2 regions of the Plantibacter cousiniae (nom. nud.) genome follow, and region 1 is predicted to be linked to the other one. Evidence: riboswitches for the same ligand, from Rfam matches in the RefSeq annotation. Region 1 holds a riboswitch; the other holds the start of a gene.

Evidence for each region. Region 1 has a riboswitch for manganese ahead of mntP (manganese efflux pump MntP). Riboswitches for the same ligand answer to the same signal wherever they lie in the genome.
Region 2: linked by a shared signal. The riboswitch ahead of ACW55A_RS00715 (TMEM165/GDT1 family protein) and the one ahead of mntP (manganese efflux pump MntP) in region 1 are both predicted to bind manganese.

Annotation. Positions count from the first base shown of each region.
Region 1 is NZ_CDRVEU010000005.1:74,606-89,851, reverse strand. Features, by position in the region: gene ACW55A_RS12070 (peptidylprolyl isomerase) at 1-429, shown strand, start outside; gene lpxH (UDP-2,3-diacylglucosamine diphosphatase) at 426-1,172, shown strand; gene ACW55A_RS12060 (DHA2 family efflux MFS transporter permease subunit) at 1,435-2,994, opposite strand; gene ACW55A_RS12055 (HlyD family secretion protein) at 3,037-4,245, opposite strand; gene ACW55A_RS12050 (MarR family winged helix-turn-helix transcriptional regulator) at 4,318-4,806, opposite strand; gene ACW55A_RS12045 (MiaE family protein) at 4,960-5,622, opposite strand; gene ACW55A_RS12040 (DUF1289 domain-containing protein) at 5,656-6,126, opposite strand; gene acnB (bifunctional aconitate hydratase 2/2-methylisocitrate dehydratase) at 6,514-9,129, shown strand; yybP-ykoY riboswitch at 9,237-9,402, shown strand; gene mntP (manganese efflux pump MntP) at 9,409-9,978, shown strand; gene ACW55A_RS12025 (NAD-glutamate dehydrogenase) at 10,063-14,919, opposite strand.
Region 2 is NZ_CDRVEU010000001.1:150,601-165,846, forward strand. Features, by position in the region: gene ACW55A_RS00710 (M48 family metallopeptidase) at 124-942, shown strand; gene ACW55A_RS00715 (TMEM165/GDT1 family protein) at 997-1,581, opposite strand; yybP-ykoY riboswitch at 1,651-1,789, opposite strand; gene ACW55A_RS00720 (methyltransferase) at 1,828-2,826, opposite strand; gene ACW55A_RS00725 (LysE family translocator) at 3,064-3,696, shown strand; gene ACW55A_RS00730 (fatty acid--CoA ligase) at 3,866-5,548, shown strand; gene ACW55A_RS00735 (DUF1302 domain-containing protein) at 5,858-7,795, shown strand; gene ACW55A_RS00740 (DUF1329 domain-containing protein) at 7,824-9,188, shown strand; gene ACW55A_RS00745 (winged helix-turn-helix domain-containing protein) at 9,398-12,127, shown strand; gene ACW55A_RS00750 (HD-GYP domain-containing protein) at 12,152-13,345, opposite strand; gene rutF (NADH-dependent FMN reductase RutF) at 13,588-14,124, opposite strand; gene rutD (pyrimidine utilization protein D) at 14,138-14,917, opposite strand; gene rutC (pyrimidine utilization protein C) at 14,959-15,246, opposite strand, start outside.

The DNA.
Region 1 (15,246 bases):
GTTGCCAACTTCATCGAATACGTTAAAGCCGGTCATTACGAAAACACGGTTTTCCACCGTGTGATCGGCAACTTCATGGTTCAGGGCGGCGGTTTCGAGCCTGGCATGAAAGAAAAGAAAGACAAGCGCCCGAGCATCCAGAACGAAGCCGACAACGGTCTGCCGAACAAGAAGTACAGCGTCGCCATGGCCCGCACCATGGAGCCGCATTCGGCCTCTGCGCAGTTCTTCATCAACGTCGCTGACAACGCCTTCCTGAACCACAGCGCCAAGACCGTTCAAGGCTGGGGTTACGCTGTATTCGGTGAAGTGATCGAAGGCACTGATGTCGTCGACAAGATCAAAGGCGTGGCAACTTCCAGCAAGGCCGGCCATCAGGACGTCCCGGTAGAAGACGTGATCATCGAGAAAGCCGAGATCGTTGAGTGATACTGCTGATCTCCGATCTGCACCTTGAACAGGAGCGCCCGGACATTACCCGGGCGTTTCTGGATCTGCTCGCAGGACGCGCTCGCGACGCCGAGTCGCTGTATATCCTCGGGGATTTTTTTGAAGTCTGGATCGGTGACGACGCGATGTCGCCGTTCCAGCTTTCGATCTGCAAGGCCCTGCGCGAGTTGAGCGACAGCGGCACACGAATTTTTCTGATGCACGGCAACCGTGATTTCATGCTCGGCAAGGGTTTCTGCAAGGCAGCAGGCTGCACACTGCTGAGTGACCCGAGCGTCGTGCAGTTGAACGGTGAGCCGGTGCTGCTGATGCACGGCGACAGTCTGTGCACCCGCGATGAAGGTTATATCCGGATGCGTCGCTATCTGCGCCATCCGCTGACGCTTTTCATTCTGCGCCATTTGCCGCTGGGCACCCGCCATAAGCTGGCGCGCAAGTTGCGTAATGAGAGCCGTGCGCAAACCCGTATGAAGGCCAACGATATTGTCGATGTGACGCCGGACGAGGTGCCGCGGATCATGCAGCAGTTCGGCGTGCGTACGTTGGTCCACGGTCACACTCATCGTCCGGCGATTCATAAGTTGCAGATTGGCGATCAGGCGGCCAGGCGCATTGTGCTGGGTGACTGGGATCGTCAGGGCTGGGTGTTGCAGGTGGATGATCAGGGTTTCAGCCTGAACCCGTTCGACTTTGTGCCTGAAACGACTGCGCTGTTGAATTGATTGCGCGGTAACGGCTGAGAGCACAGCGGCTCTGCGCCTTCAGGCGGATTGCCGTTCGGCTCAGGTCACCTTTTAGCCCTTCGGCGACTCAATTTGAGGGACCAAAGTGAGCAAAGTCCCCGCTCCTGTTTCCGGCCCGACTTCGTCGGGTTCCTTTGCACTGTCACTAACGTCGCACTCTGCGTCGTCTGTGCCATCGCGATTGAAAAAGCACTTTAGAGCAGTTTGGCCAAAGGCACGGTTCAGATAGGCGCATAAGAAACTAGTGCCCGCCCCCTGCCGCAGGCCCGGCCTTGGCGGCGAATGGAGGTTTGGCCAGCCAGACGAGCAGGATCAGTCCTGCGAATATCCAGCCCAGCAGGTAGAAGTAATCCACGGTGGACATCATGTAGGCCTGGGCGTTGAGGGTCTGCTCCAGTTGCGCGTAGGCCTGCGGGCTGGCGCCGCCCAGGCTGTCAAGGGCGTGGCGGGTGGCTGGGTCGAAGGTGCTGATGTTTTCACTCAGGTAGGCATGATGCTGGTTGGCGCGGCGAATCCAGATCCAAGTGGTGAGCGAGGCTGCGAAGCTGCCGCCCAGGGTGCGCAGAAAGGTTGCCAGCCCTGAACCATCGGCGATCTGATTGGGCGGCAGGTCAGACAGCAGAATACTCAGAGTCGGCATGAAGAACAGTGCCACGCCAATGCCCATGAACAACTGCACCATCGCCACATGCTCGAAATCCACGTCGGTGTTGAAGCCTGCACGCATGAAGCAACTCAACCCCATCGCCAGGAATGCCAGCCCGGCCAATAGACGCAGATCGAATTTGTGCGCGTACTTGCCGACAAAGGGCGACATCAGTACCGGCAGGATGCCAATCGGCGCGACGGCCAGCCCAGCCCAGGTGGCGGTGTAGCCCATCTGGGTCTGCAACCACTGCGGCAATATCAGGTTGATGCCGAAGAAGCCGGAATAGCCGCCGATCATGACCAGTGTGCCGATGCGAAAATTGCGGTAGGCAAACAGGCGCAGGTTGACGATCGGATGCTTGTCGGTCATTTCCCAGATCACGAAGAAGGTCAACGCGACCAGCGAAATCAGCGAGCCAAAGATGATGAAGTTCGACTCGAACCAATCCAGATCATTACCCTTGTCGAGCACTATCTGCAGCGCGCCCACACCGACGATCAGCGCTATCAGGCCAATATAGTCCAACGGCTGACGAGCAGTCGTGACCGGCCTTTTGGCCATCTGGGTACGCACCACCAGCACGGCGAACAGGCCGATGGGAATGTTGATGAAGAAGATCCAGGGCCAGCTATAGCTGTCGGTGATCCAGCCACCGAGGATCGGACCGGCAATGGGCGCCACCACCGTCACCATCGCCAGCAATGCCAGGGCCATGCCTCTTTTGGCGGGTGGGTACACCGCAATCAGCAGGGTCTGACTCATCGGATACAGCGGACCGGCGACCATGCCCTGCAGCGCGCGAAAGCCCACCAGTTCCGGCATGGACTGGGAAATACCGCACAGAAACGAAGCCATCACGAACAGAATGGTGGCCCACAGGAACAGCTTGACCTCACCGAAGCGGCGACTGAGCCAGCCGGTCAGCGGCAAGGCAATCGCGTTGCTGACCGCAAACGAGGTGATCACCCAGGTGCTCTGCTCCGAGCTGACACCCAGATTGCCGGCGATGGTCGGCAGCGCCACGTTGGCAATCGTGGTATCGAGCACCTGCATGAAGGTCGCCAGCGACAGACCGATGGTGCACAGCAACAGGCTTGGCGGGGTAAAAGAAGCGGGGGCGTTGTTGCTCATCGCGAATCCCTGAAGACGAATGCGACACCCCGGCCAGCAGGCCGGGGCTCACGGATTGGCGGTTCAGCGCTGAACGGCAGTCTTGCCACCGGGCGCACTGTTCTCGTGAATCAGGCGGGCGATCAGCGCGTCGGCGTCAGCCAGTTGCTCGGTGTACACCTGAGTGCTGAAGGCCGCCTGTTTGCGCGGCTGTTGCGCCAGGACCGGACCGCTCTGGTCATGCAGATTGACTTCAACCGTGGTCGACAGGCCGATACGCAACGGGGACTTCGCCAGTTCTTCAGGGTTGATGTGCACCCGCACCGGCACACGCTGGACAATCTTGATCCAGTTGCCAGTGGCATTCTGCGCAGGCAACAACGCAAAGGCACTGCCGGTACCGGCCCCCAGGCTGTCGATGGTGCCGCTGTACTTCACATCGCTGCCATACAGGTCGGAGCTGATCTCCACTGGCTGACCGATGCGCATCTTGCCCAGTTGGGTTTCCTTGAAGTTGGCATCGATCCACAACTGATCCAGCGGAATGACCGCCATGGTTGCAGTGCCCGGCTGAATGCGTTGCCCCAGTTGCACGGTGCGCTTGGCGACGTAGCCGGTGACCGGTGCCACCAGCGTCGAACGTGCATTGGCCAGGTAGGCCTGACGCAACTGTGCGGCCGCAGCCTTGACGTCCGGGTGTGATGACACCACGGTGTCATCGACCAACGCCACGCTGGTGCTGAGTTGCTGCTGAATATTGTTCAGGGCGCTCTGCGCGCTGGTCAGGCTGTCTCTTGCGTGCGACAGCTCTTCCTGGGAAATCGCCCCGCCGGCTGCGAGGCTGCGACGACGGTTATAGTTGTCCTGAGCGGTCTGCACCGCAGCACGCTGCGCGGCCAGTTGCGCTTTCATGCCATCGACGTTGCTGTAAAGGCCGCGCACCTGGCGCACAACCTTGCCCAGATTGGCCTCGGCGCTCTGCAACGAGACTTCGGCATCGCTCGGGTCAAACTTGAGCAGGACCTGCCCTTCGTGCACCAGATCACCATCGTCGGCACCAATACTGATGACGGTTCCGGTGACCAGCGGGGTGATTTCGACCACGTTGCCATTGACATAGGCGTCGTCGGTCTCTTCGCTCCATTGGCCGTAGATCTCGTACCAGGCCCAGATGCCCAGTGCGAGGATCACCACGACAATGGCAAGCCCGATCAGCAGGAACTTGCGCTTGCCAGACTTCGGCTCCTGTTGAGGAGCCTGGGCAGATGTGTTTTCAGCGGCAGCAGTGGCCATGGCAGTTACCTTTAATCAGCGAAGCGACGGAACGACGGCGATCAGGCTCACGCCTGCCAACACGTCGGCTGCTCAGCTTTTAGCTTTGGGGTTGAAGCTCAAACGAGTCAGGGTGATGTGGTCATCGGCAGCCACCAGCACCTTGGTGAGAATTCTTTTCAGGCTCTCGACCTCTTCACTGTCGAGCGCGGCGAACGTGTCATTCATCGCGTCGGCGCCAATCTGCGGCAACAGATCGGAAAGCGCCTGTCCCTGCTCGGTCAGCGCCAGACGCACCTGACGACGATCGGTCGCGGAGCGCTTGCGCACCACCAGCCCTTTCTGTTCCAGACGATCGAGCATGCGGGTCATCGAACCGCTGTCCAGTGACAGGTGCCGACACAATTCCACGGGGGTATCGGTAGAAAACTGGGCAATGATGATCAGCACCTTGAACTGCGCGAACGTCACGTCATAGGGCAGCAGGTACTTGTCGAGCATGCGGTCTTTGAGCGCATTGGTACGACCGACCAGCAGCCCGATGAGGCTGGATTCGAAATTGTCGGGGCTGAAATGTTTCACGGATTGACCCAGATAGCTGCCTAGGCAGTGATTGCAAAATATTACTGCCTAGGCAGCCGTTGTCAAAGCATTTATTAGTGTGCTTACTAAATCCCCATAAAAAAACGACCGCTGGCAAGGCGGTCGTTTTGGGGGGCGGACGTGCGAGAGGAATCAGGCGGCGACAGGGACGCCACTGTGAAAGCGGAACTCTTCGTCAGGGCTTTCGATCAGCTCACGCTCGGCCAGACGGATCTCCTCGATCTTGGCATCGATATCAGCCTTGTCGCCATAGCTGTAAGCCAGCTTGAGGTAATCCTGAAAGTGCCGCGCTTCGGACTTCAGCAGACCGCCATAGAATTTGGCCAGCTCTTCGTCAAGATGCGGCACCAGCGCGGCGAATCGCTCACAGGAACGAGCCTCGACGATGGCACCGACGATCAGCGCATCGGTCAGCCGGTAGGGGTTGTGATTGCGTACCAGCTTGCGCAGCGCTCCGGCATAACGGGCCGAGCTGATGTTGGCCATGGGGATCTGGCGCTTTCTGATAATGCTGATGACTTGCTCGAAGTGGCGCAGCTCTTCCCGGGCCAGACGCGACATCTTGCTCAACAGGTCGAACTTGTCGTTGTACTGAAACATGAACTGGAACGCAGCCCCGGCGGCCTTCTTCTCGTTGTTCGCATGGTCGATCAGCAGGATGTCCAGATTGCGCAGCGCGGCCTGGACCCAGCTGTCGGGGGTGCGGCAAAGCAGAAAGGCTTCGATTTCAGGGATCGGGTACATAGGCTCACAGAATGACGGAGAGGCACGGCCGCGCATTATACGAGGAGCCACGGTACCTCGCGACACAAAAGCATGCCGGTTTTGTCACGCGCCGAATGCGTCGCGCAGAAAGCCCGGCGCGATATAGCGCTGATAGTGCGCCTCGGAGAGCAGGAAAAACTCGCGGTCGATGGCATCGCGCAGTTCCGGCAGCGTCCAGTCGCGAAACTCCGGCAACAACACGAAACCGTAGGCCTCGACCTGGCTGATGACCCGTGCGCCACGGGCGATCAACTGGTAAGCCCAGCAGTATTCGGACTGGTGTGGCACAAAGCGGATCTTGCGCTGGGTCAGCTGCGCACGCAGCTTGTCGGCATCGAAGACTTCGAGCTTGGCAGTCATCACCTGGACCAGCAGTTGCTCCAGACGCAGCCAGACCGCTCTTTTTTCATCCTCGTTATAGCCGTTCCAGTGGATGACCTCGTGGTGGAAGCGCTTGCAGCCACGGCACACCAGATCCCCGTAAACAGTGGAGCAAAGGCCGACGCAGGGGGTTTTGATAATGTAATCGGGCATGTCAGGCAGGACTGGGGAAGGCGAAACAGGGGCTCATGTTAGCCCTTTGTCTAAGCAAGTTCACCCCCGAAGATGTAGGGGCTAACTTACCTTCGGCAAAGTTTTGGCGTAGAATCAGCGAGCCTTTTAAGGCGCCAATGTCCGTTGGAAGCTGTTTTCAAAGCGTCACGAGCACAGTCAAGTTAATCCCGCAGTGCGGCGTCGACAGGCCATTCCCTCATCACGAATGGCCGTGTCGACCGCCACTCCCCCCGCCCTGCAGGCGTAAAACTTTGAAAACAGCTTCTGTTAGGAATCACCGCTACCCTGCCAACAAGGCTCAATAAGCCTTGCGTGGGTACGGGCGATTTCTGGATGAGCGTCCCGGACACCCATTTGGGACCACTGATGAGGGTTAATACTGTGCTTGAAGCCTACCGTAAACATATCGAAGAGCGTGCCGCCCAGGGCATCGTGCCCCAGCCGCTTAACGCCGAACAAACTGCAGGCCTGGTCGAGCTGCTGAAGAATCCCCCGGCTGGCGAAGAAGCTTTCCTTGTCGACCTGATCACCAATCGCGTTCCGCCAGGCGTTGACGAAGCTGCCTACGTCAAGGCCGGTTTCCTGTCTGCCCTGGCCAAGGGCGAAGCCACTTCTCCCCTGATCGACAAAAAACGCGCTACCGAACTGCTCGGCACCATGCAAGGTGGCTACAACATCGTCACCCTGGTTGAACTGCTCGACGACGCCACCCTCGCGCCAGTCGCTGCCGAACAACTCAAGCACACCCTGCTGATGTTCGACGCCTTCCACGACGTGGCCGAAAAAGCCAAGAACGGCAATGCCCACGCCAAGGCTGTCCTGCAGTCCTGGGCCGACGGCGAGTGGTTCAAGAAGCGTCCGACGCTGGCCGACAAGATCAGCCTGCGCGTCTTCAAGGTCACCGGCGAAACCAACACCGACGACCTGTCCCCTGCCCCTGATGCCTGGTCGCGTCCAGACATCCCGCTGCACGCACTGGCCATGCTGAAAATGGCCCGTGACGGGATCGTCCCTGACGTTCAGGGCGCCATCGGCCCGATGAAGCAGATCGAAGAAATGCGCGGTCAGGGCTTCCCGATTGCCTACGTCGGTGACGTGGTCGGTACCGGTTCCTCGCGTAAATCGGCAACCAACTCGGTACTCTGGTTCTTCGGCGACGACGTCCCTTACGTCCCGAACAAGCGTGCCGGCGGTTTCTGCTTCGGCAGCAAAATTGCTCCGATCTTCTACAACACCATGGAAGATGCTGGCGCTCTGCCAATCGAATTCGATGTCTCGAACATCAACATGGGTGACGTGATCGACGTCTACCCCTACGCTGGCAAGGTCTGCAAGCACGACAGCGACGAAGTCATCACCACCTTCGAAATGAAGACCCCGGTGCTGCTCGACGAAGTCCGCGCTGGCGGCCGTATTCCGCTGATCATCGGCCGCGGCCTGACCAGCAAGGCGCGCGCCGAACTGGGCCTGCCGGAGTTCGACCTGTTCAAGACCCCTGACCAGCCAGTCGAAAGCACCAAGGGTTACACCCTGGCGCAGAAGATGGTCGGCAAGGCATGCGGCGTAGCGGGCGTTCGTCCGGGCACCTACTGCGAACCGAAGATGACCACCGTCGGCTCCCAGGACACCACTGGCCCGATGACTCGCGACGAACTGAAAGACCTGGCGTGCCTGGGCTTCTCGACCGACCTGGTCATGCAGTCGTTCTGCCACACCGCAGCCTATCCGAAGCCTATCGACGTCAAGACGCACCACACGCTGCCTGACTTCATCATGACCCGCGGCGGCGTTTCCCTGCGTCCGGGCGACGGCATCATCCACAGCTGGCTGAACCGCATGCTGCTGCCGGACACCGTCGGTACCGGTGGTGACTCGCACACCCGCTTCCCGATCGGTATCTCCTTCCCGGCCGGCTCCGGCCTGGTGGCGTTCGCCGCTGCAACGGGCGTCATGCCGCTGGACATGCCTGAATCGATCCTAGTTCGCTTCAAGGGCAAGATGCAACCTGGCATCACCCTGCGCGACCTGGTTCACGCCATTCCTTACTACGCGATTCAGGCTGGCCTGCTGACCGTAGAGAAGAAAGGCAAGAAGAACGCATTCTCCGGTCGCATCCTGGAGATCGAAGGCCTCGATAACCTGAGCATCGAACAGGCTTTCGAGCTGTCCGACGCCTCTGCCGAGCGTTCGGCTGCCGGTTGCACCATCAAGCTGGCCAAAGAGCCGATCATCGAATACCTGAATTCGAACATCACCCTGCTGCGCTGGATGATCGAACAGGGCTACGGTGATCCGCGCACTCTGGAGCGTCGTGCTCAAGCGATGGAAGCCTGGGTTGCCAACCCGGAGCTGCTGGAAGCCGACAAGGACGCCGAGTACGCCGAAATCATCGAAATCGATCTGGCCGACGTCAAGGAGCCTGTGCTCTGCGCGCCGAACGACCCGGACGATGCCCGCCTGCTGTCTTCGGTACAGGGCGAGAAGATCGATGAAGTGTTCATCGGCTCCTGCATGACCAACATCGGCCACTTCCGCGCTGCGGGCAAGTTGCTGGATCAGGTCAAGGGCCAGCTGCCGACGCGTCTGTGGCTGTCGCCGCCGACCAAGATGGATGCTCACCAGCTGACCGAAGAAGGCTACTACGGCATCTACGGCAAGGCTGGCGCGCGCATGGAAATGCCGGGCTGCTCGCTGTGCATGGGTAACCAGGCACGCGTGGAACCGAACTCGACCGTAGTGTCGACGTCGACCCGTAACTTCCCGAACCGTCTGGGTGACGGCGCGAACGTCTACCTGGCCTCGGCCGAGCTGGCGTCCGTTGCGTCTATTCTGGGTCGTCTGCCGACGGTCGAAGAGTACATGAGCTACGCCAACCAGATCGATACCATGGCAGCGGACGTGTACCGCTACCTGAGCTTCGATCAGATCGCCGAGTTCCGTGAAGCCGCTGCGAACGCCAACATCCCGGCCGTTCAAGTGTAAGCACGAAAGCAGGCACCATAAGAACCCCATTCTCGCGATGGGGTTTTTTTTGCCCTCAATCGAACACGTACATATATTTTTCACATTCACATGGCTATAGTGGCGGCCCTTGTTGGGGAGTAGCCTGCTCTTGACTCCGGTCACAGAGCGTTCGCATCAACATTCTCGGCAGCATGCCGTGGTGCGAACACCTTCTGGTTGGCGAGACCAACGATGCATCCATGCCTAAAGTCGGGCGTGTGGTTGCGTCGTTGACTCATAGCCCGACTGGATATAACCGTGAATCCGATTTCCCTCCTCTTTCTCGCGCTTGCCATGTCCACGGACGCCTTTGCTGCGGCCCTTGGTAAAGGAGCAAGCCTGCATAAACCGCGCTTTCTCGAAGCATTGCGCACGGGCCTCATATTCGGCGCCATCGAAACCATCACGCCAGTCATAGGCTGGGGTATCGGCCAGGTGGCTGCGCGCTTCGCCGAGAGCTGGGACCATTGGATCGCTTTCACTCTGCTGCTGGTGCTCGGCCTGCACATGATTTACAACGGTATCAAGCAAGACGATGACGAAGAGCAGGAAAAGCCGGGGCAGCATTCTTTCTGGATTCTTGCCGTCACCGCATTCGCCACCAGTATCGATGCACTGGCGGTCGGCGTAGGCCTGGCATTTGTCGACGTCAATATCGTGGTTGCCGCCCTGGCCATCGGCCTGGCGACTACCGTCATGGTCACCATCGGCGTGATGCTGGGCCGGGTACTGGGCACCATGGTCGGCAAACGCGCTGAAATCGTTGGCGGTATCGTACTGATCGTGGTCGGTGCAACGATTCTTTACGAGCATCTGTCGGCGCTGTAATCGACTTACAGAACGCGTCGAGCAGACAAAAAAACCCGCATCTTTCGATGCGGGTTTTTTATGGGTACAGCTTTTACAGCCCGATTACACGGTGATGCCCTGCCCGCTCATGGCCAGGTCCAGTAGCTCGCGGTTGGCAACCGCGTACATCGCGTAATCCGTGCCGCTTGCCGCACGCAGTTCGACCAGCATGGCACGCCAGCGCTCGACCATCAGAGCATGCTGTTCCAGCCACAGGGCCAGACGCGCGTCGATTTCCGAGGGACCGTCGACCATCTGCAGAACAGACACGGTGATTGCCCGCTGTTGCCAGTCGACATCGTCACGGAACGCTTCACGCGCCAGCGCCTGCCAGTTGTTTTCCACCGGCAGACTGCTGATCTGTTGCAAGTACCAGGTGATGTCCAGCGCGCTGCCAACGGCAAAGTATGCCTTGGCGACATCGGCAGCGTTCTGCCCGGTCACGTCGGAGGCTTCGATGATCGGCAACAGCGTGTACAGATGTGTCGTACCGGCGACCATGCGCGCCAGCAGTTCCGGCACACCGGCTTCGACATACGCCTGATAACGGGTCTGCCACATCTCGCGGGTAGGCCCTTCCAGCAGCTCGTCAAGCTTGAGGCCCAGTGCAGCGAGGTGCGGACCGAAGTGCGCCACGTCACGGCCAGCGTCCAGCTCATTGCGACGACTGCGCAGGAACCAGCGCGTGGCTCGACGCCCCAGACGCATCAGCTCATCCATCAGCGCCAGCTGGATTTCCGCCGAAACCTTGTAGTCCAGCGCCTCGATCTGACGGAACCAGTGCGGCAGGTGGAAGATGTCACGCACGATCACGTAGGCACCGGCCACCGCAGCCGCGCTCATGCCGGTCGACTCTTTGAGCCGCTGCACGAAGGTGATGCCCATGTGGTTGACCAGATCGTTGGCGATCTGCGTGCTGACGATCTCGCGCTTCAGACGATGGCCGCGCATGGCTGTGGAAAACCTGGCGCCCAGCGAAGGCGGGAACGCGGTTTCCATATCACGCGCCAGATAGTCGTCATCCGGCACACGGGATTCCAGCAACGCTTCCTTGAGGTCGATCTTGCTGTACGAGATCAACACCGACAGCTCGGCACGACTCAAGCCCTGCTTGGCTGCAATCCGCTCGGCAATCTGCTCTTCGGCAGGCAGGAATTCGATGGCACGATCAAGCTTGCCACGCGCCTCCAGGTCACTCATCAGACGCTTGTATTCGGCAATCCGCTCGTAAGCGCGACGGGCTGCCAGCGACAACGCCTGGGTCTGCTTGTAGTTGTTGCCCAGCACCAGGTGGCCTACTTCATCGGTCATGCTTTCGAGCAACTGATTGCGCTGCTTCTCGGTCATGTCACCGGCCTGCACCACTTCGTTGAGCAGGATCTTGATGTTCACTTCGTGGTCGGAACAGTCCACACCGCCCGCATTGTCGATGAAGTCGGTGTTGGTCGCGCCGCCATTGAGGCCGAACTCGACACGGCCCAGCTGGGTCATGCCCAGGTTGCCGCCCTCGCCCACCACCTTGCAGCGCAGCTCGTTGCCGTCGACGCGCAGCGCATCGTTGGCCTTGTCGCCCACATCGGCATGCGATTCTTCGCTGGACTTCACGTACGTGCCGATACCGCCGTTCCACAACAGATCGACCGGCGCCTTGAGCAGCGCATGCAGCAGTTCGGTCGGGGTCAGCTTGTCGGCCTTGATATCGAAGCGCGCCTTCATCTGTTCGGTGATGGCGATACTCTTCAGGCTGCGCGGGAAGATCCCGCCGCCAGCGGACATGATGCTGGTGTCGTAGTCGGTCCAGGACGAGCGCGGCAGATTGAACAGGCGCTGACGCTCTGCAAAGCTGCTGGCCGGGTCCGGATTCGGATCGATGAAGATGTGCAGGTGGTTGAACGCTGCGACCAGTTGCAGCTTGTCAGACATCAGCAGGCCGTTGCCGAACACGTCACCGGCCATGTCGCCGATACCGATCACGCTGATGCTGTCCTGCTGCACATTGATGTCACGTTCACGGAAGTGACGCTGTACGCCCACCCAGGCACCCTTGGCGGTGATGCCCATCTTCTTGTGGTCATAACCGGCAGAACCACCGGAAGCGAAGGCGTCACCCAGCCAGAAGCCGTAATCGATGGCAATGCCGTTGGCGATGTCGGAGAACGTCGCCGTGCCCTTGTCGGCGGCCACCACCAGATACGGGTCATCGTCGTCATGCCGCACGACGTTGACCGGCGGCACCAGCGCGCCTTCCTTGAGGTTGTCGGTGATGTCCAGCAGCCCGGAGATGAAGATGCGGTAGCAGGCGATTGCCTCGGCCTGCACTTCGTCGCGGTTGCCGGTGGTCGGCAGGCGACGCGGCACGAAGCCGCCCTTGGCACCTACCGGCACAATGACCGAGTTCTTCACCTGCTGGGCTTTTACCAGGCCCAGCACTTCGGTACGGAAGTCTTCCTCGCGGTCCGACCAGCGCAGGCCGCCACGCGCCACGTTGCCGAAGCGCAGATGCACGCCTTCGACACGCGGCGAATAAACGAAGATTTCAAACTTGGGCACCGGCTTGGGCAACTCGGGGATCAGGCGCGGGTTGAACTTGAAGCTGAAGTAGCCCTTGCTCTGCCCGTTGGCATCGGCCTGATAGAAGTTGGTCCGCAGGGTTGCCTTGATCAGGTCCAGATAACGACGCAGGATGCGGTCTTCGTTGAGCACCTGCACGTCGTCCAGCGCAGTCAGAATCGCCTGTTCCAGACGCAGCTGCTTGTCGTCAAGATCGTCGGAACCCAGCTTGCGCGCCAGATAGAACCGGGTCTTGAACAGACGCGTCAGCTCGCGGGCGATGTCGGTGTGGTTGTTCAGCGTGGTGGCGATGTAACCCAGGTCAAAGCCCAGACGAATCTGCTTCAGATAGCGCGCATAGGCACGCAGCAGTGCCACGTCGCGCCACGGCAGGCCGGCGGTGAGTACCAGACGGTTGAACGCATCGTTTTCGGCATCGCCGCGCACGATGTGCACGAACGCATCCTGCAGGGTGTCGTTGAGCTGCTGGATATCGAGGTTCAGACCTTCGCCGTAAGTAAAGGCGAAATCATGAATCCAGAACTCGCGACCGTTGGCATGATGCAGGCGGTACGGGAACTCGCCCAGCACCCGCAGGCCGAGGTTTTCCAGAATCGGCAACACGTCGGACAGGGCCAGCGGTGTATCGGCGTGATACAGCTTGCAATGCAATTGCTGGCGGCCACCGGCCAGTGGCTGGTAGAAGCTCATCACCAGCGGATTGGCTTCGCTGAGGCTCAGTACGTGCTGCATGTCGACGACTGCCGAATGCGCCGCAAAACGCTCGCGGTAGCCAGCCGGGAAGCCTTTCGGGAAGTCGGCCAGCACATTGGTGCCGTGCGCTTCACCGAAGCTTTCAACCACCAGACTGGCGTAGTCGTCCTTCCACGAACGGCACGCCTGAATGACTTCGTTTTCCAGCTGGGCGACGTCGATCTCCAGATTGATCTTCGGGTCTACGCGCAGAATCAACTGCACCCGCGCCAGCACCGATTCAGAGAAGAACGTCCAGAACTCGCAATCGCTGGCCTTGAGGCGATCCATCAAGACCTGCTGGATCTTCTGGCGCACTTCGGTGGAGTACACGTCGCGTGGCACATAGGCCAGGCAGTAGCAGAAACGCCCGTAAGGGTCCTTGCGCAGGAACACGCGAATCTTGTTGCGCTCCTGAATCTGCACGATCGACATGACCGTGGTGAACAATTCGTCCACCGGCGTCTGGAACAGGTCGTCACGTGGCAGCACTTCGACCACCTGCGCCAGTTCCTTGCCCAGGTGCGCCTTGGCGTCGAAACCGGAGCGACGCTCGACCTCGGCGACCTTGCGACGGATGTACGGAATCTGTCGCACGCTCTCGCCATACACCGACGAGGTGTACAGGCCCATGAAACGACATTCCTTGATGACCTTGCCGGACGCGTCGATCTGCCGGATCGAAACGTAATCCGGGTACGCCGGACGGTGCACGCGGCTTGGATGCGCCGCCTTGGCAAACGACAGCAGCACCGGTTCCTGCAGGTATTTCACCGCGTAGTCTTCGATGTGCAGCTCTTCGCGGGTCAGACCAGGGCGCAGCAGTCGGGTCAGCCCCAGAAAGGACGACTCGTCGTAGACCAACTGGCCGCCTTCGGCGTCGTTACGCACTTCGAACTCTTCGTAGCCCAGGAAGGTGAAGTGGTTGTCCACCAGCCATTGCAGGAAGACCTTGATCTCGGCTTTTTCCTCGACGTCGGTGTTGGACTCGTTGGCATCGATACTGGCCAGCAGCTCGTGCAGACGCGCTTTCATCGGCCCGAAATCTTCGACGGCAGCGCGTACTTCGCCCAGCACCTGCTCCAGCTCGCGCGCCAGCACGTTCAACTCGCTGACGTTGGCGCAGCGGTCGATCTCCAGGTACATCAGCGATTCCTGCAGCACGTCGTCGCCTGCGGTGCCTTTGGGCAGCAGCTCGAGCAATTCGCCAGCAGCGCCGCGACGCACGCTCAGCACGGTGGTCTGCAGGGTGTGGATGCTGTAGCCGCGGCGGTTCAGCTCGGTGCGGACGGAGTCGACCAGAAACGGCAGGTCATGATGCAGCACTTCAACGGCAGTGTGAGTCGATTGCCAGCCGTGGCGCTCGTAATCGGGGTTGTAGACCCGGACCTGCGGGTGAGCATGTTCGAAATGCTCCAGCAGGCGCCATGCGGACAAGGTGCAGCCTGCCAGGTCGGAAAGCCGCCGCTGGGTGAGTTCGTCGAGGGAAATAATGCCGAAGAATTGCTCGGCGAACAGCGCCACTTGTGGCAGTGCCTGTTCGCTGATGTGCTGAGCCAGTGCCGCTTGCAGTTGATGCTGGAAGTCGGCCTTGCTGGCTGCGGTGAAGAACGCCATCTGTGGTACTCCGCTTTGGCTTTTATTGGGGAGGCTTGAAGAAGGTGTTGAAACCGGGGTGCCCTTGCATCCAATCGCGTGGGCATCACCTGATCGAGTGTAAAGCTAAAGTAGTAACGCGCGCCGTGTCAGGGTAGTCACATTTGTACATTGGAGTGAAAAAACGCTACGCGCACCCGACACCGTACACCACTTGTCCGTCACGCAGCTTAACGAGAGCTGAGCGCACACTGCTTACGAGGCTGCGACATATTCGGTCATCAGGTCGCGATACACTGCGCACGATGGTGCCAATATCGCCCGACATTATTTGCCCGGGACTGGCAA
Region 2 (15,246 bases), on a different contig from region 1:
ATACAAACTGGACACACCTGCGGGAACCATCCACCCCTGTCAAAGACCAAGATGCCAGTTGGCCGGTATCTGGCGCAGAGGTCTGCCCCGGGACTGACCGTTTTACACACAAGGAGATACACCATGCGTCCTTCATTTGCCTTCTGTGCCTTGAGCGCTGCGTTGCTGCTCGGCGGGTGTCAGGCAGTCAATACCACGAGTGGCGACTCGGTCGGTGTGGAGCGCAAACAGTACATGTTCAGCATGCTCTCCACGGATGAAGTCAACAAAATGTACGCCCAGTCCTACCAGCAGACCGTTGGCGAGGCGACCAGCAAAGGGGTGCTGGACACCACCAGCGCCAATGCCAGGCGGGTTCATGCAATCGCCAATCGACTGATTGCCCAGGCGCCCAAATTGCGGCCTGATTCGGCGCAGTGGCAGTGGGAAGTCAACCTGATCAAGAGCGACGAGCTGAACGCCAATTGTGGTCCTGGCGGCAAGATTTTCGTTTACACCGGTCTGATTGATACCCTCAAGCTGACCGACGATGAAATCGCTGCGGTCATGGGCCACGAGATCGCCCATGCCCTGCGCGAGCACGGGCGTGAAGCGATGTCCAAGGCATACGGCGTTTCAATGGCCAAGCAGGGCGCAGGTGCCTTGCTGGGATTGGGACAGGACAGCCTGGCGTTGGCAGATACCGTGGTCAACTACAGCCTGACACTGCCCAACAGCCGCAGTAACGAGAACGAAGCCGATCTGCTCGGTCTGGAACTGGCCGCACGTGCCGGTTACAACCCGAATGCGGCGATCACCCTGTGGCAGAAGATGACCCAGAACTCCGGTGGTTCGCAGCCTGAGTTCATGAGCACTCACCCGGCCTCGGAAAGTCGCATCGCTTCGTTGCAGGCTGCGATTCCGAAAGTCATGCCGCTGTATCAGGCTGCCCCCAAATCCTGAGTGAATGAGTCGCCCGTAGCGTTGCGAGTGTCTTTGCAACGCTACGGGCCAGCATTACACCCAGCCGCTGACTTGCATTGCCTTGTAAACCGCCACCAGCGCCAGCACGAAGAACGCGCAGGCAGCCAGTCGGCGGATCAGGGTCAGCGGCAGTTTCTCGGCGGCGAAATTGCCCGCCAGTACCACCGGCACGTTGGCCAGCAGCATGCCCACCGTGGTGCCCAGAATGACCAGCCACAAATAGGAATACTGCGCCGCCAGCATCACCGTGGCGATCTGCGTCTTGTCACCGATTTCAGCGATGAAGAACGTAATCAGCGTGGTCATGAACGGGCCGAACTTGCGTGCCGTGCTGGCTTCGTCATCGTCCATCTTGTCCGGAACCAGTGTCCACAGCGCCGTGGCGGTAAAGCTGGCGGCGAGTATCCAGTGCAGCACTGCGTCTGACAGATAACTGCTGAACCAGGCACCTACAGCGCCGGCTGCTGCATGGTTGGCCAGCGTTGCGGCAACGATGCCTGCGATGATCGGCCAGGGCTTGCGAAAGCGCGCAGCGAGAATGAGCGCGAGCAACTGCGTCTTGTCACCGATTTCGGCGAGTGCGACCACTGCGGTAGGGATTAAGAATGATTCCAGCATCAGGTTTCCTAAGGGGCGGGCCGACACGGCTATGACACGTACGACCTCCCCGCCCCGGGTAAGGTGTTCGTGTCATAGGTCTTGTCAAACCACCGATCCGTCTGAGCGGATTCCGGGTCGCACGTACCATGGTCTGAGGACCAAGTATGTTGATACGTGCCGGACGAGCATGGCGCTCGTGGGAGACTACTCCCCTAGGACGGAGCGGATTCTGCCTCCGCGAAAACGTTTCGGCAAGTGCTTATTTCAGGGGCGTTTGGCGCTGTAGATTTTGAAACCGTTGCCTTGCGCCCTGACTTCGCACTGCCCGACGTGCTCTTCGATCAACGGCTGATAACGCAGGAAGTTATTCGCCACCAAGCGCAGTTCGCCGCCTGATTTAAGATGTTGGCGGGCTTTTCTCAGCAGGTTTTCCGTTGCCATGTAATCGGTATGAACGCCGACATGGAACGGCGGGTTGCTCAGAATCGTGTTCAACCCCATCGGTGCTGCGTCGATGCCGTCACCGGTCAGCACCTGGGCTTGCAGGCCATTGGCGGCCAGGGTCAGGCGCGAACTGGCGGTGGCGAAGGCATCGACATCGAGCATGATGACTTCGTTGTGCGGGTAACGACGCTTGATCGCCGCCCCCAGCACTCCGGCGCCACAACCGAAGTCGAGCAGGTTGCCGCTGGGCAGCTTGTCGATGTTTTCCAGCAACAGGGCTGAACCACGGTCGAGGCGGCCATGGCTGAACACGCCGGGCAGGCTGACGACGGTAAGCGGGCCGTCCTGCAATTCGATCTGGTAGGGCTTGGCGAGGTTTTCCAGGCTGACGGCTTGCGGTGCGTGCTCGACCGTCACCTGCCACAGCTGGCAGTGGCGGGCGCTGTCCAGCTTGCGTGCGCGACCGAACGGGCTCAGTTGCTTGGCAGCCGCTTCGATACCGCCACGTTTCTCGCCGACCAGAAACAGCTCGCGCCCGGCCAGTCGCGAGGCCAGCGCATTGAGCAGGTAGTCGGTCAGATCGCGTGCCTTGGGCAGGAACAGCACGGCGGCTTCAAAAGCAGTCTGTGGCGCTTCGACGCCGAAATCCACACGCCCTTCAAAACGCGCATCCAGAGCCGCCTGATCACCGGCGTGCCAGCACCATCCACGGGCATCCGGCAGTTTTCCGAGCAGGTCATCGGCGGGCAGCCCGACCAACAACAGCGAGCCCTGAAACAGCTCGGCCTGACGGAGTAACACTTCACTGCGCGGGTCCATGGAATGGCTCCTGAAAAAGCGCGCAGTCTAACAGGATATGGGCCAAGACGACGCGGAGCGTCCGGAACGGCATGCGACGCAGAGCGTCGCACGATAGTTGCGATGATCGTTCCCCAGACTCCAGCGTCGCACGATAGCTAGAGCAAGCCCTGCGTCGCATCAATGCGGGCACCTGTTGCGGACACACCAGACAGCGTAATCTGCTGGGTCAGACGTCAATCCTCCAGGAGGTCCCACATGTACTGGGCAGAGTTTCTTACCGTTGCGCTGATTCACTTGCTGGCGGTTGCCAGTCCCGGCCCGGATTTCGCGGTGGTGGTGCGTGAAAGCGTGACTCATGGGCGCAAGGCCGGGACCTGGGCGGCGTTGGGCGTCGGCTCGGCGATCTTTCTGCATGTGGGCTATTCGCTGCTGGGGATCGGGATTATCGTTTCCCAGTCCATCGTGCTGTTCAACGCGCTGAAATGGGCAGCCGCTGCCTATCTGCTGTACATCGGCATCAAGGCGTTGCGCGCCAAACCGGCCGCCGCGACGGGCGATGCCGCCATCAAGGCCACGCCCGGCGAGCGCACAGCGCGCGGTGCCTACATCAGCGGTTTCGTCACCAATGGCCTGAACCCCAAGGCGACGCTGTTCTTCCTCTCGCTGTTCACCGTGGTGATCAATCCGCATACGCCATTGCTGGTGCAGGGCGGTTACGGCGTGTATCTCGCGGTGGCGACGGCGGCGTGGTTCTGTCTGGTGGCGCGACTGTTCAGCCAGGCCCGGGTACGCGCAGGATTCGCGCGCATGGGGCACTGGTTCGACCGGGCCATGGGCGGCGTGCTGATCGCGCTGGGCATCAAGCTGGCGCTGACCGAGGTCCGCTGAAACCTGAATTCAGGACGCCTGACACCGAGCATATGCAGCAACCCGGACGCCCCTTGCAGACAGCACGGGGCGTCTCGCCAAATCATCCCTTTTACTGATTTCACTGGCAGCCCGAGGCCCTAGAGTCCATATTTCCAGCCACGCCTGTGGACTTTGAAAAGGGCTTCATATGTTACAGACTCGCGTTCTTCCGCCCGCCGATGGCGCTTATCAGTGCCCTCTGTTGATCAAGCGCCTGCTGCTGTCCGGCAGTCGTTATGAAAAGACGCGCGAAATCATCTACCGTGATTCGGTCCGCTACACCTACGCTACCCTCAACGAACGCATCTGCCGCCTGGCCAACGTACTGACCGCGGCGGGCGTGAAAGCCGGCGACACCGTGGCGGTGATGGACTGGGACAGCCACCGCTACCTGGAGTGCATGTTCGCCATCCCGATGATTGGCGCGGTCATCCACACCGTCAATGTGCGGCTTTCTCCCGAGCAGATCGCCTACACCATCAATCACGCCGATGACCGTCTGGTGCTGGTGAACAGCGAGTTCACCGGGCTGTATCAGGCGATGTCCGAACATCTGAATACGGTCGAAAAGACCCTGCTGCTGACCGATTTGCCAGACAAGACCGCCGAGCTGCCCAACCTCGTGGGCGAGTACGAGACCCTGCTGGCGGCGGCCAGCCCCGAATACGTGTTCGAGGATTTCGACGAAAACTCGGTCGCCACCACGTTTTACACCACCGGCACCACCGGCAACCCCAAGGGGGTGTATTTCACCCACCGCCAACTGGTGCTGCACACCATGGGCGTGGCGACCATCATGGGCTGTATCGACAGCACCCGGCTGCTCGGCACCGATGACGTCTACATGCCGATCACGCCGATGTTTCACGTGCACGCTTGGGGCATTCCCTATGCCGCAACCATGCTTGGTCTGAAGCAGGTGTACCCCGGCCGCTACGATCCCGAGTTGCTGGTAGAGCTCTGGCGCAGGGAGAAAGTCACCTTCTCTCATTGCGTGCCGACCATCCTGCAAATGCTCCTGAACGCCAAGTCTGCCCAGGATGTCGATTTCCGCGGCTGGAAGATCATCATTGGCGGCAGCTCCCTGACCCGCAGCCTGTATCAGGCCGCCAAATCCAAGGGTATCCAGCTCACTGCCGCGTACGGCATGTCCGAAACCGGACCGCTCATATCCGTAGCGCACATCAACGAGGAGTTGAAAGCGGGCAGTGAAGACGAGCGCATCACCTACCGGATCAAGGCCGGCGTGCCGGGGATGCTGGTGGAGGCCGCCATCATCGATCAACAGGGCAACTTCCTCCCGGCCGACGGCGAAACCCAAGGCGAGCTGGTTTTGCGTGCGCCCTGGCTGACCGGAAGCTACTTTCGCGAGCCCGAAAAAGGTGCCGAGTTGTGGGCGGGCGGCTGGCTGCACACCGGCGATGTGGCGACGCTGGACGGCATGGGGTTCATCGACATTCGCGACCGTATCAAGGACGTGATCAAGACCGGTGGCGAATGGGTTTCCTCGCTGGAGCTCGAAGACTTGTGCAGTCGCCACCCGGCAGTGCGCGAGGTGGCAGTGGTCGGCATCGCCGATCCGCAATGGGGAGAGCGGCCGTTTGCCTTGCTGGTGATTCGCGATGGCCACCAGCTCGACGCCAAGGGTTTGAAGGAACACCTCAAGCCGTTTGTCGAGCAAGGTCATATCAATAAGTGGGCCATTCCCAGCCAGATCGCGCTTGTTACCGAAATTCCCAAGACCAGCGTCGGCAAGCTGGACAAGAAACGCATGCGCCTGGACATCGTGGAGTGGCAAAGCAGCAACAGTGCCTTTCTGTCGACCCTCTGACACCTCGGGCGTGCCGTATCCGTCGGCGACGGCACGTGTCTGCGCTGCAGGTCCTGCTCTGTGACTTGCCAAATTTGCAAATTACGCCATCCTCCCCGCCACATGTTTTTTGGCGGCCTCCCGGAAACGGGCGGTCCAGAGGCGTTGGTCGTGCAAATCACACTTTAGAGGGATCTAGCGTCAGAGTGTGCTGGCTATAGTCAGCACCGGGAATGGCAAGAGCGGACCTGGCGTGTGTGTTGATTCGATGACTGATTCGTTTCTGGATTTCCCCACCGCCATAACAATAAAACACAAGGAGTAGCGTCGATGACAAGCACATCCCCCTTCTGGCGTCGGGCCAGGCTGCCTCTGGCTGTCAGCCTTGCCTCATCGCTCGCCAGCCCGGCCTTTGCCGTGACCTTTAACGTTGGCGAGATCGAAGGCAGTTTCGACTCCTCGCTGTCGGTGGGCGCGAGCTGGTCGACTGCCAATCCCAACAAGAACCTGATCGGCGCCAACAACGGTGGGCGTGGTCTGTCGCAGACGTCCGATGACGGTCACTTGAACTTCAAGCGTGGGGAGACGTTTTCGAAGATCTTCAAGGGCATTCATGATCTGGAATTGAAATACGGCGACACCGGCGTTTTCCTGCGCGGCAAATACTGGTACGACTTCGAACTCAAGGATGAAAACCGCGAGTTCAAGGACATCAGCGACTCGGGCCGCAAAGAGGGCGCCAAGTCGTCCGGGTTCCAGCTGCTCGACGCCTTCGTCTATCACAACTATTCGATTGCCGATCAGCCCGGCGCGGTGCGCTTCGGCAAGCAGGTCATCAGTTGGGGTGAAAGTACCTTCATTCAGGGCGGCATCAACAGCGTCAACCCGATCGATGTCTCGGCGTTCCGGCGGCCCGGTTCGGAAATCAAGGAAGGCCTGATTCCGGTCAACATGTTCTACCTGTCCCAGAGCCTGACCGACAACCTGTCTGCCGAAGGTTTCTACCAGCTGGAATGGGATCAGACGGTCGTCGACAACTGCGGCACCTTCTTCTCGCAACCCGATGTGATTGCCGATGGCTGCAACAACAACCTGGCGGTCTTGCGCAGCCGCAGCGGCCTGAACAGCTCGCTGACGGCGGCCGGTTTGCCAGCCGGCGCGCGCGGTGCGGTGTTCAATTCGCTGTCGCAGCAGGGCGTGGTGTTCGGCAACCCGGATGAGGGCGCGGTGGTGCGTCGAGGCCCTGACCGCGATGCGCGCGACAGCGGCCAGTTCGGTTTCGCCTTGCGTTACAACTTCGAACCGCTGGATACCGAGTTCGGCGCGTACATGATGAATTACCACAGCCGTGCACCGATTTTCAGCGGGCGCGGCGGCTCGGCCGCTTCGTTCAGTCCGCAAGGGCTGGTCGGTTCGCTGGTTCGCAACGGCATTCCTGCCAGCACGGCCGCCGCGCTGGCCCCCAGCCTGCTGCCGGTGGTGGTGGCGGGCAACTCCAGTTACTACGTTGAGTACCCCGAAGACATTCGCCTGTACGGCCTGAGCTTCTCGACCACGCTGCCCACCGGCACGGCGTGGAGCGGTGAGATCAGCTACCGCCCCAACGCACCGATTCAGGTCAACACCACCGACATCCTCTATTCGGGCATTTCGCCGCTCAACCCCAACGTGTCGCTGCTCAGCGGTCAGCCGAATACGGATCAAGCCGGTTATCGCCGCAAAGAAATCACCCAGATGCAGACCACATTTACCCAGTTCTTCGATCAGGTCATGGGCGCAGAGCGTCTGACGGTGGTCGGTGAAGTGGGTTGGACGCACGTGGGCGGGCTCGAAAGCACCTCCAAAATCCGTTACGGACGCGATCCGGTGTATGGCCCTGGGCCGCTGCCTGGCGGTCAATGCGCAACGCTGAACGCCGGCACGCTGACCGGTGCCGAGCAGAACAACCTGACCCGCTATTGCGAAGACGACGGCTTTACCACTGCCAACTCCTGGGGCTACCGCGCGCGTGCCATCTGGGATTACAACAGCGTGTTTGCCGGGGTCAACCTCAAGCCGAGCGTGGCCTGGTCGCATGACGTCAAAGGTTATTCACCCGGCCCTGGCGGCAACTTCGAAGAGGGGCGCAAGGCCGTCAGCCTGGGGCTCGATGCCGAGTACCAGAACACCTACACCGCGAATCTTTCCTACACCAACTTCTTTGATGGCAAGTACACCACGGTCGATGACCGGGACTTCGTGGCGCTCAGCTTCGGCATGAACTTCTAAGAACATGGTTTTCAGGATGACGATGAACATGAAAATAACAAAAAGTCTGTTGCAAGCCGGGGTTCTGGGTCTGTCGCTGCTGGCGACAGGGGTGATGGCTGCGGTATCCGAGTCCGAAGCGGCAAAGCTGGGCACCTCGCTGACGCCGATGGGCGCGGAAAAGGCCGGTAATGCGGCCAACACCATTCCAGCCTGGAGCCCGATGCCGAAAAACGCCGGGGCGGTGGACAGCAAGGGTTTCCTTGCCAACCCGTATGCCAGTGAAAAACCGCTGTTCATCATCACTGCGGCCAATGTCGAGCAGTACAAGGACAAGCTGGCGCCGGGCCAATACGCGATGTTCAAGCGTTACCCGGACAGCTACCGGATTCCGGTGTACCCGACCCATCGCGGTGCCACCGTGCCGGATGACGTGTTCGCCGCGATCAAAAAGAATGCCACCACCACCAAGCTGGTCGGCGGCGGCAGTGGTCTGGAAAACTTCGACACGGCCATCCCGTTCCCGATCCCGGCCAGCGGTGTCGAGGTCATCTGGAACCACATCACCCGCTACCGGGGCGGCAGCGTCAAGCGTCTGGTCACCCAGGCCACGCCACAGCCCAACGGCTCCTACAGCCTGGTGTATTTCTCCGATCAGTTCGTGTTTCGCGACAAGATGAGGGATTTCGACCCGAAAAATCCGGGCAACGTGCTGTTCTACTTCAAGCAGGAAGTCACCGCCCCGGCGCGTCTGGCCGGTGGCGTGCTGCTGGTGCATGAAACCCTCGATCAGGTGAAGGAGCCGCGTTCGGCCTGGCTGTACAACGCCGGTCAACGCCGCGTCCGGCGTGCGCCGCAGGTGTCCTATGACGGGCCGGGCACCGCGTCCGACGGGCTGCGCACGTCCGACAACCTCGACATGTACAACGGTGCGCCGGATCGCTATGACTGGAAACTGATCGGCAAGCAGGAAATGTACATCGCCGCCAACAGCCACAAGCTGGACGATCCGACGCTCAAGTACGCCGACATCATCAAGGCCGGCCATATCAACCAGGACCTGACCCGTTACGAACTGCGCCGCGTCTGGCACGTGACCGCTACCCTCAAGGAAGGGCAGCGTCATATCTATGCCAAGCGTGACTTCTTCATCGATGAAGACACCTGGCAGGCTGCCGTCATCGACCATTACGACGGGCGTGGTCAGTTGTGGCGCGTGGCCGAGGCACACTCGGAAAACTACTACGACAAGCAAGTGCCGTGGTACGCGGTAGAAACACTGTACGACCTGCAATCGGGTCGCTACGTGGCGCTGGGCATGAAGAACGAAGAGAAGAAAGCCTACGAGTTCGGCTTCACGGCCGGCACCAGCGACTTCACCCCCAACGCGTTGCGTCAGGAAGGGGTTCGTTGATACCTGATCGATACACGCTGTAGCGCAGCGCCTGCCTTGTGCGCCTGAAAAGCCCCTTGACCGGGGCTTTTTCAGTTGTGGAACGCGGCCTTATAAGCTGTAGGAATTTTGTTACAGTCTTTTCGGTGATGGCCTTTCAAAAGTAGCGATTTACCCGCTAGTCTCCGAACACCGCGATGCCGAAACAACGATTCCTACACGAGCCGGCCATGACTGATCTGTCCCGAATGCAAGGGTTTGCAGACGGCGCGATTCCTGCGTTGGAAGGACGATTTTTCCGTCCACCTCTGCCTGAGGGTTATGTTCCCCGTGCGCGCCTGTGTCAGCGTCTCGATGCGGGGCTTGGCGGCCGACTGCTGCTGATCTGCGCCCCGGCCGGGTTCGGCAAGAGTTCGCTGGCTGTCGAGTTCTGTCAGGGGTTGCCGGACAACTGGCAAAACGTATGGCTGGGTCTGAGCGCGCGGGACAGCGACCCGGGCCGTTTTCTCGAGCGTTTGCTGGCCAGCCTTCAACAGTTCTTCCCGCAACTGGGCGTGCAGGCGATGAGCCTGCTGAAGATGCGCCAGCGCCACCAGCCCTTTGCCTTCGAGGAGTGGCTCGACGGCCTGCTCGACGAATTGGCCATGCACCTGATACTGAGCAAGCCGCTGCTGCTGGTGCTCGATGACTATCATCTGGCCCAGGGACCGGTACTCGATCGCTGCCTGCAGTTCCTTCTCAATCATCTGCCGGCCGGGCTGGTGGTGATGGTGACCAGCCGACAGCGCCCGGACTGGCATCTGGCACGCTTGCGTCTGACGCGGCAGTTGCTGGAAATCAACGAACAGGACCTGCGCCTCACGCACGCCGAATCCATGGCAGTGCTGGAGCGGCACTGCGGGTCGCTCGACAGCGAGGCGTTGCAAAGCCTGATTCAGCGCAGCGAAGGCTGGGTCGCCGGGCTACGCTTCTGGTTGCTGGCGGCATCCGAAGCCGGCGACGAAAGCGCCTTGTCCCAGGCGCTGCGCGGCAGTGAGGTGCTGATTCGTGAGTACCTGCTTGAAGAAGTGATCGACTGCCTGCCTGCCGATGTTCAGGCGTTTCTCTATGACACCGCCTGCCTGGAACGCTTTTGCGCCGAGCTGTGCGACGCCGCGCGGGACAGCCATGACAGTGTTGAGATGCTGGGTTATCTGCAGGCGCATCAGGTTTTTCTGGTGCCGCTGGACGAGCAGGGCCATTGGTTTCGCTATCACCATCTGTTTTCCGATCTGTTGCGCGCGCGTCAGGCGGCCGGTGCACCACCGACCCGTCTGCACCTCAATGCCTGCCGCTGGTTCAGCGCTCAGGGCCAACTGGACGAAGCGGTCGAGCAGGCGTTACGCGCCGGGCATCTGGATGTGGCGGCCAATCTGGTGCAGAACCTCTCGGAAGAGCAACTGCTGGCCGAACAGAACGTCGGCATGCTGCTGCGCTGGAAGATGGATTTGCCGGATGACCTGCTGACCAGCACGCCACGCCTGATCGTGCTCTACGCCTGGGCGCTGGGGCTGGCCTGCCAGCTGGATGCCGCCGAAGAACTGGCCAATCAACTGAGCCGGTTTCTGCCGGCGCCCTCGGCCACGGCTCAGAAATCCATGCTCGCCCAGTGGCTGGCGCTCAGCGGCATCATCGCCCGTGGCCGTGGAGACAGCGAAAAGACTCAGCGCTATTGCACCGAAGCCCTGCTGAGCCTGCCGGAAAAACGCTATGGGCAGCGGCTGGTGTGCCTGTCGACACTGGCCAACCTCGCGGTTGCCAACGGTGATCTGTGGCGCGCCCGCGTGTTGAATCGTGATGCGCTGGAGCTGGCTCAGCGGGTCGCCAATCCGTTGTTCGAGGCGCTGGCGCATTACGACCGCGCCCGAGTCCTGCACGCACGGGGCGAGATTCTGCGCGCGCTCGAGGAAGTACGGCAGGGGCAGCAACGCCTCAAAGGCTTGTCCACCGTTCGGCTGTACGCGGTCCGCGCGCGTCTGACGCTGTATGAAGGCTACTTGCTGACCCTGCGCCTGCAGGTGGACGAGGGGCGGGTGTTATTACTGGCCGGCCTGGCCGAGGCGCGCGCCTGTCGCGACATCAGCGTGCTGATCGGTCATTGCGTGATCGCCACCATGGAAGGCTGCGCCGGCCGCTTTGCCGAAGCCTTCGCCGAGCTTGCCGAGGCCGAACGTCTGATGCACATCTGGGACGTGCCGCCGATCTACTACCTGGCGATGATTACCCTGGTCAAATGCGAGCTGTGGCTGTTGCAGGGGCGCATGGACCTTGCCGAACCGTGGCTGCTGCGCCTGACGCAAACCTACAACGGCGGTCTCGGCGCTGCGGCCCCCGAATGCCATCCACAATTGCCGCAACACATCGAGTTGCAGCGTGCCGTACTCGAACGACTACAGGGTGACGGCGTTGCCTGCGAGCGGCGCTTGCGGGCGCTTGAGCTGCGCGTTCAGGAGGTGGGGGCGAAACTGCTGGGACTGATCGCCATGACCCAGCAGATCGGCCTGCTGCTGAGCCAGGCGCGACGCGATGAGGCGCGGGAATTGTTGCTGCGCAGCCTGCCCGCAGCGTCCGGCGGCGCACTGATACCGTTCAAGGCGCTGATTGCCGAGCACCCCCAGTGGCTGCATGAGCAACTGCTGCAACTGCCACCCTGTCGGGTTCGAGCTGCGCTGCTGGAAAAACTCCCGGTCTGTTGCACGCCGTTGCACGAGCCGGCACATGGCGGCGATTGCCTCAGCGTGCGTGAACTGGGAGTGCTGCAACTGATTGCACAGGGCTGCTCCAATCAGGAGATCAGCGAGCAGCTGTTCATCTCTCTGCACACCGTCAAGACCCACGCCAGTCATATCAACAGCAAGCTGGGGGTCGAGCGTCGTACTCAAGCGGTGGCGAGGGCCAAGACGCTGGGCTTGCTGGGTTGACGGCGGTGGCGTTCACCGGGCCGCTCAGGCCGGGCTGCCCGCCCACAGCGTATCGACTTCTTCCAGCCCCCAGTCGGTGGGTTTTTCGATTCTGACGATCCCGTCCGGGTCGGAAGGGCAAGTCAGGTCGATGACTTGCGCGGCGAACGTCTTGCCGGTGCGCGCCGACATGAACACCTTCACTTTCGGTTTCAGCAGCGATGCCTGACCTTGTTCGACCACCACGCCGAGGCGCCCGCTCTCCAGGCGTACCAGTGTGCCGATCGGGTAAATACCCACGGTCTTGACGAAGCTTTGAAACACCACATCGTCAAAATGCCCTTTCCACGAGGCCATTTCGCGAATCGAATGGGCAACGCCCCAGCCCTTTTTGTAAGGGCGATCGGAAGTAATCGCGTCATACACATCGCAGACCGCGCCCATGTGCGCGAAGATGCTGATCTGGTCGCCTTTCAGGCCATGCGGGTAGCCCGACCCGTCGACCTTTTCGTGGTGATGCAGGCAGACGTCAATCACCGATGCTGCCACGGGCTGCGTCTCCATGAGGATCTTCACACCCAGCTCGGGGTGGGCCTTCATGATCTCGAATTCATCGCGGGTCAGGCGGCCCGGTTTGTTGAGCACCGCCGGGGCGATCATCATTTTGCCGACATCGTGCATCAGCCCGGCCACACCGGCCTCACGGACCTGATCGTCAGGCATGCCCATGCGTTTGGCCAGCGCAACCATCAACGCGCAGACCGCCACCGAGTGCATGTAGGTGTATTCGTCGGATGTCTTCAGGCGTGACAGGCTGATCAGCGCGTGCGGATGGCGCAGGATCGAGTTGGAGATTTCTTCCACCAGCAACTGCACATTGCCGACATCCATGGCCCGGCCCATGCGCGCTTCGGTAAACATGGACATGACCGCATCTCTGGCCCGTCCACAGATCACCCTGGCGCGTAGAACTTCCTTTTCGAGACTGGTCGGAGTCGTATCGTCGCTGGCCGATGGCGCTGTCGAGGCGGCCGAGGGCCCGGGTGCCAGTACACGGCTTTTGCCGGTTTCGATCCAGACTTCCTGGGTGCCCGATTGCTGGATGCGCCTGAGCACTTCAATGTCATCGAGCATGACTTCGACCAGGCCTATCCAGAATGGATCATTGGTCCAGCGGCGGCAGATTTTGTGGATGTACATGCCCAGGGCAAGCTCAGCCACAGGTATTTTCTTCAGCATGCTCAGCCACCCGCGTGCATAGGCATGCCAGGCGGCGGGTAAGCGCGACGAGCATACGATGGGCTGCTGGCGGGTATCAGCAGGATGCAGGCGCTATGGACCGACATGACTTCACCTCATTGACTGCAAGGATCATCCTGATCTCACAATGCCAGTATACGGAGGTGTCGCAAAAAATCATGTCTATTTGGTGCATTCCGGTGGGTCCATTCTGAAAGTCCGCCAGTCAGCCGGCAAAGCCTTCATGACACTGGCGTTTCGCTCGGCAGGTGATGATAGCGACGGGCGAAGTACACCAATGCGTCTGCGCCGCTCTGATGCCTGATATCCACGACTTCGCAGAACAGGATGTCATGCGTGCCGACGCTGATCGACTGGCTCACCTTGCAGTCGAGCGCCAGTTTCGCACTGTCCAGGATCGGCGCGCCGGTCACTCCGGGTTCCCACTGGCCGCAGGCAAAGCGTTCCTGCTGTGAGCTCTTGCCGCCGAACAGGTTGGACAAGTCCTGCTGACCGTTGCCCAGCGTATTGACGCACAACGTGCTGTTTTCCATGAAGGCGTCATACACCGACGCACTGCGGTTGATGCAGACCAGCAGCGTCGGCGGTTGATCCGTCACGCTGCACACGGCGGTCGCGGTAAAGCCGGCACGTCCGCCAGGGCCATCGGTGGTGATGACGTTGACGGCGGCGGCCAGGCTGGACATCGCCTCGCGAAACGCCAGCTGGCTGACAGCAGCGATAGGCAGAATGGTGGGAGCTGCAGAGGAAGTAGTCATGAGATGAGTCCTTTCAGGGTTGTGTGCCGAGAAAATCGAACAAGGCGCGTTGGAAGGGCTGTGGATCGGTAATGTTCGAGGCATGGCCGCCATAGTCCAGCAGCGCCAGCGTTGCATTCGGCAGAGCGCTGGCCAGGTGCCGGGATTGCTGCCAGGGCACCAACATGTCGTCGCGGTTGGCAATCAACAGGGTCGGGGTGTGGATGCGTGCAAGATTGGCCTCCACGTCGAAGGTTTCAAGGGCATGGATACGCCGCAGCAGGTTGTCGGTGTCGGGAAAATGCGCCAGCGCGTGGGCTTCGTCATCGGCGAGCCGCAGGCCGTTGGCGGCGATCCAGTCCGCCGGGTAGAGGAACAGCGCCTGAGCCTGTACGTAGGCCTCCGGTCCGCTGTTCAACAGCAGTTTCTTGCGCACTGAAAAGCAGCGCGCACTGTGCGGGTTCGGGCTGCTCCAGGCATTGATCAGTACCAGACTTTGCAACAGTTCCGGACGCAGCAGGGCCAGTTCCAGACCCACCAGGCCGCCCAGCGCATGGCCCATGAAATGGCAACGCTGGATACCGAGTGAGTCGAGCAGGGCCAGCAACTCGATAGCCATGTGCCGGGTCGAATAATCCGCCGGCAGCACCGCAGGGCTGCGTCCGGTTCCGGCATGGTCGTAGACGAGCACGCGGTAATCGCGGGTCAGCAGTGCCAGGTCATCCGCCCAGTAGCGACCGGACCCGCCCAGCCCGGAGCTGAGCACCAGGGTCGGTGCATCGGCATGCTGGCAGGCATGAAACTCATGGAACATGGGTTTTCTCCGGGTGGGCGTCAACTGCCCACAGTCGCGATTCAGCCGATGTGGGCGATGCTGGCGATTTCGATCAGCGCCTCGGGTTTGACCAGGCCGCACTGGATGCAGTAACGGGCCGGTTTCTCGCCCGCGAAATACTCGGCATACACTTCGTTGACTTTGGCGTAGTCGGCCCAGTCACGAATCATGATCATGTTGAACGTGACATCGTCCATCGTCCCGCCCGCGGTCTCGACCACGGTTTTGATGGCTTCCAGCACGTGACGGGTCTGCGCGGTGGCGTCGCCGACGTGTACCACGTTGTTGTCCTTGTCGAACGGCAGCGT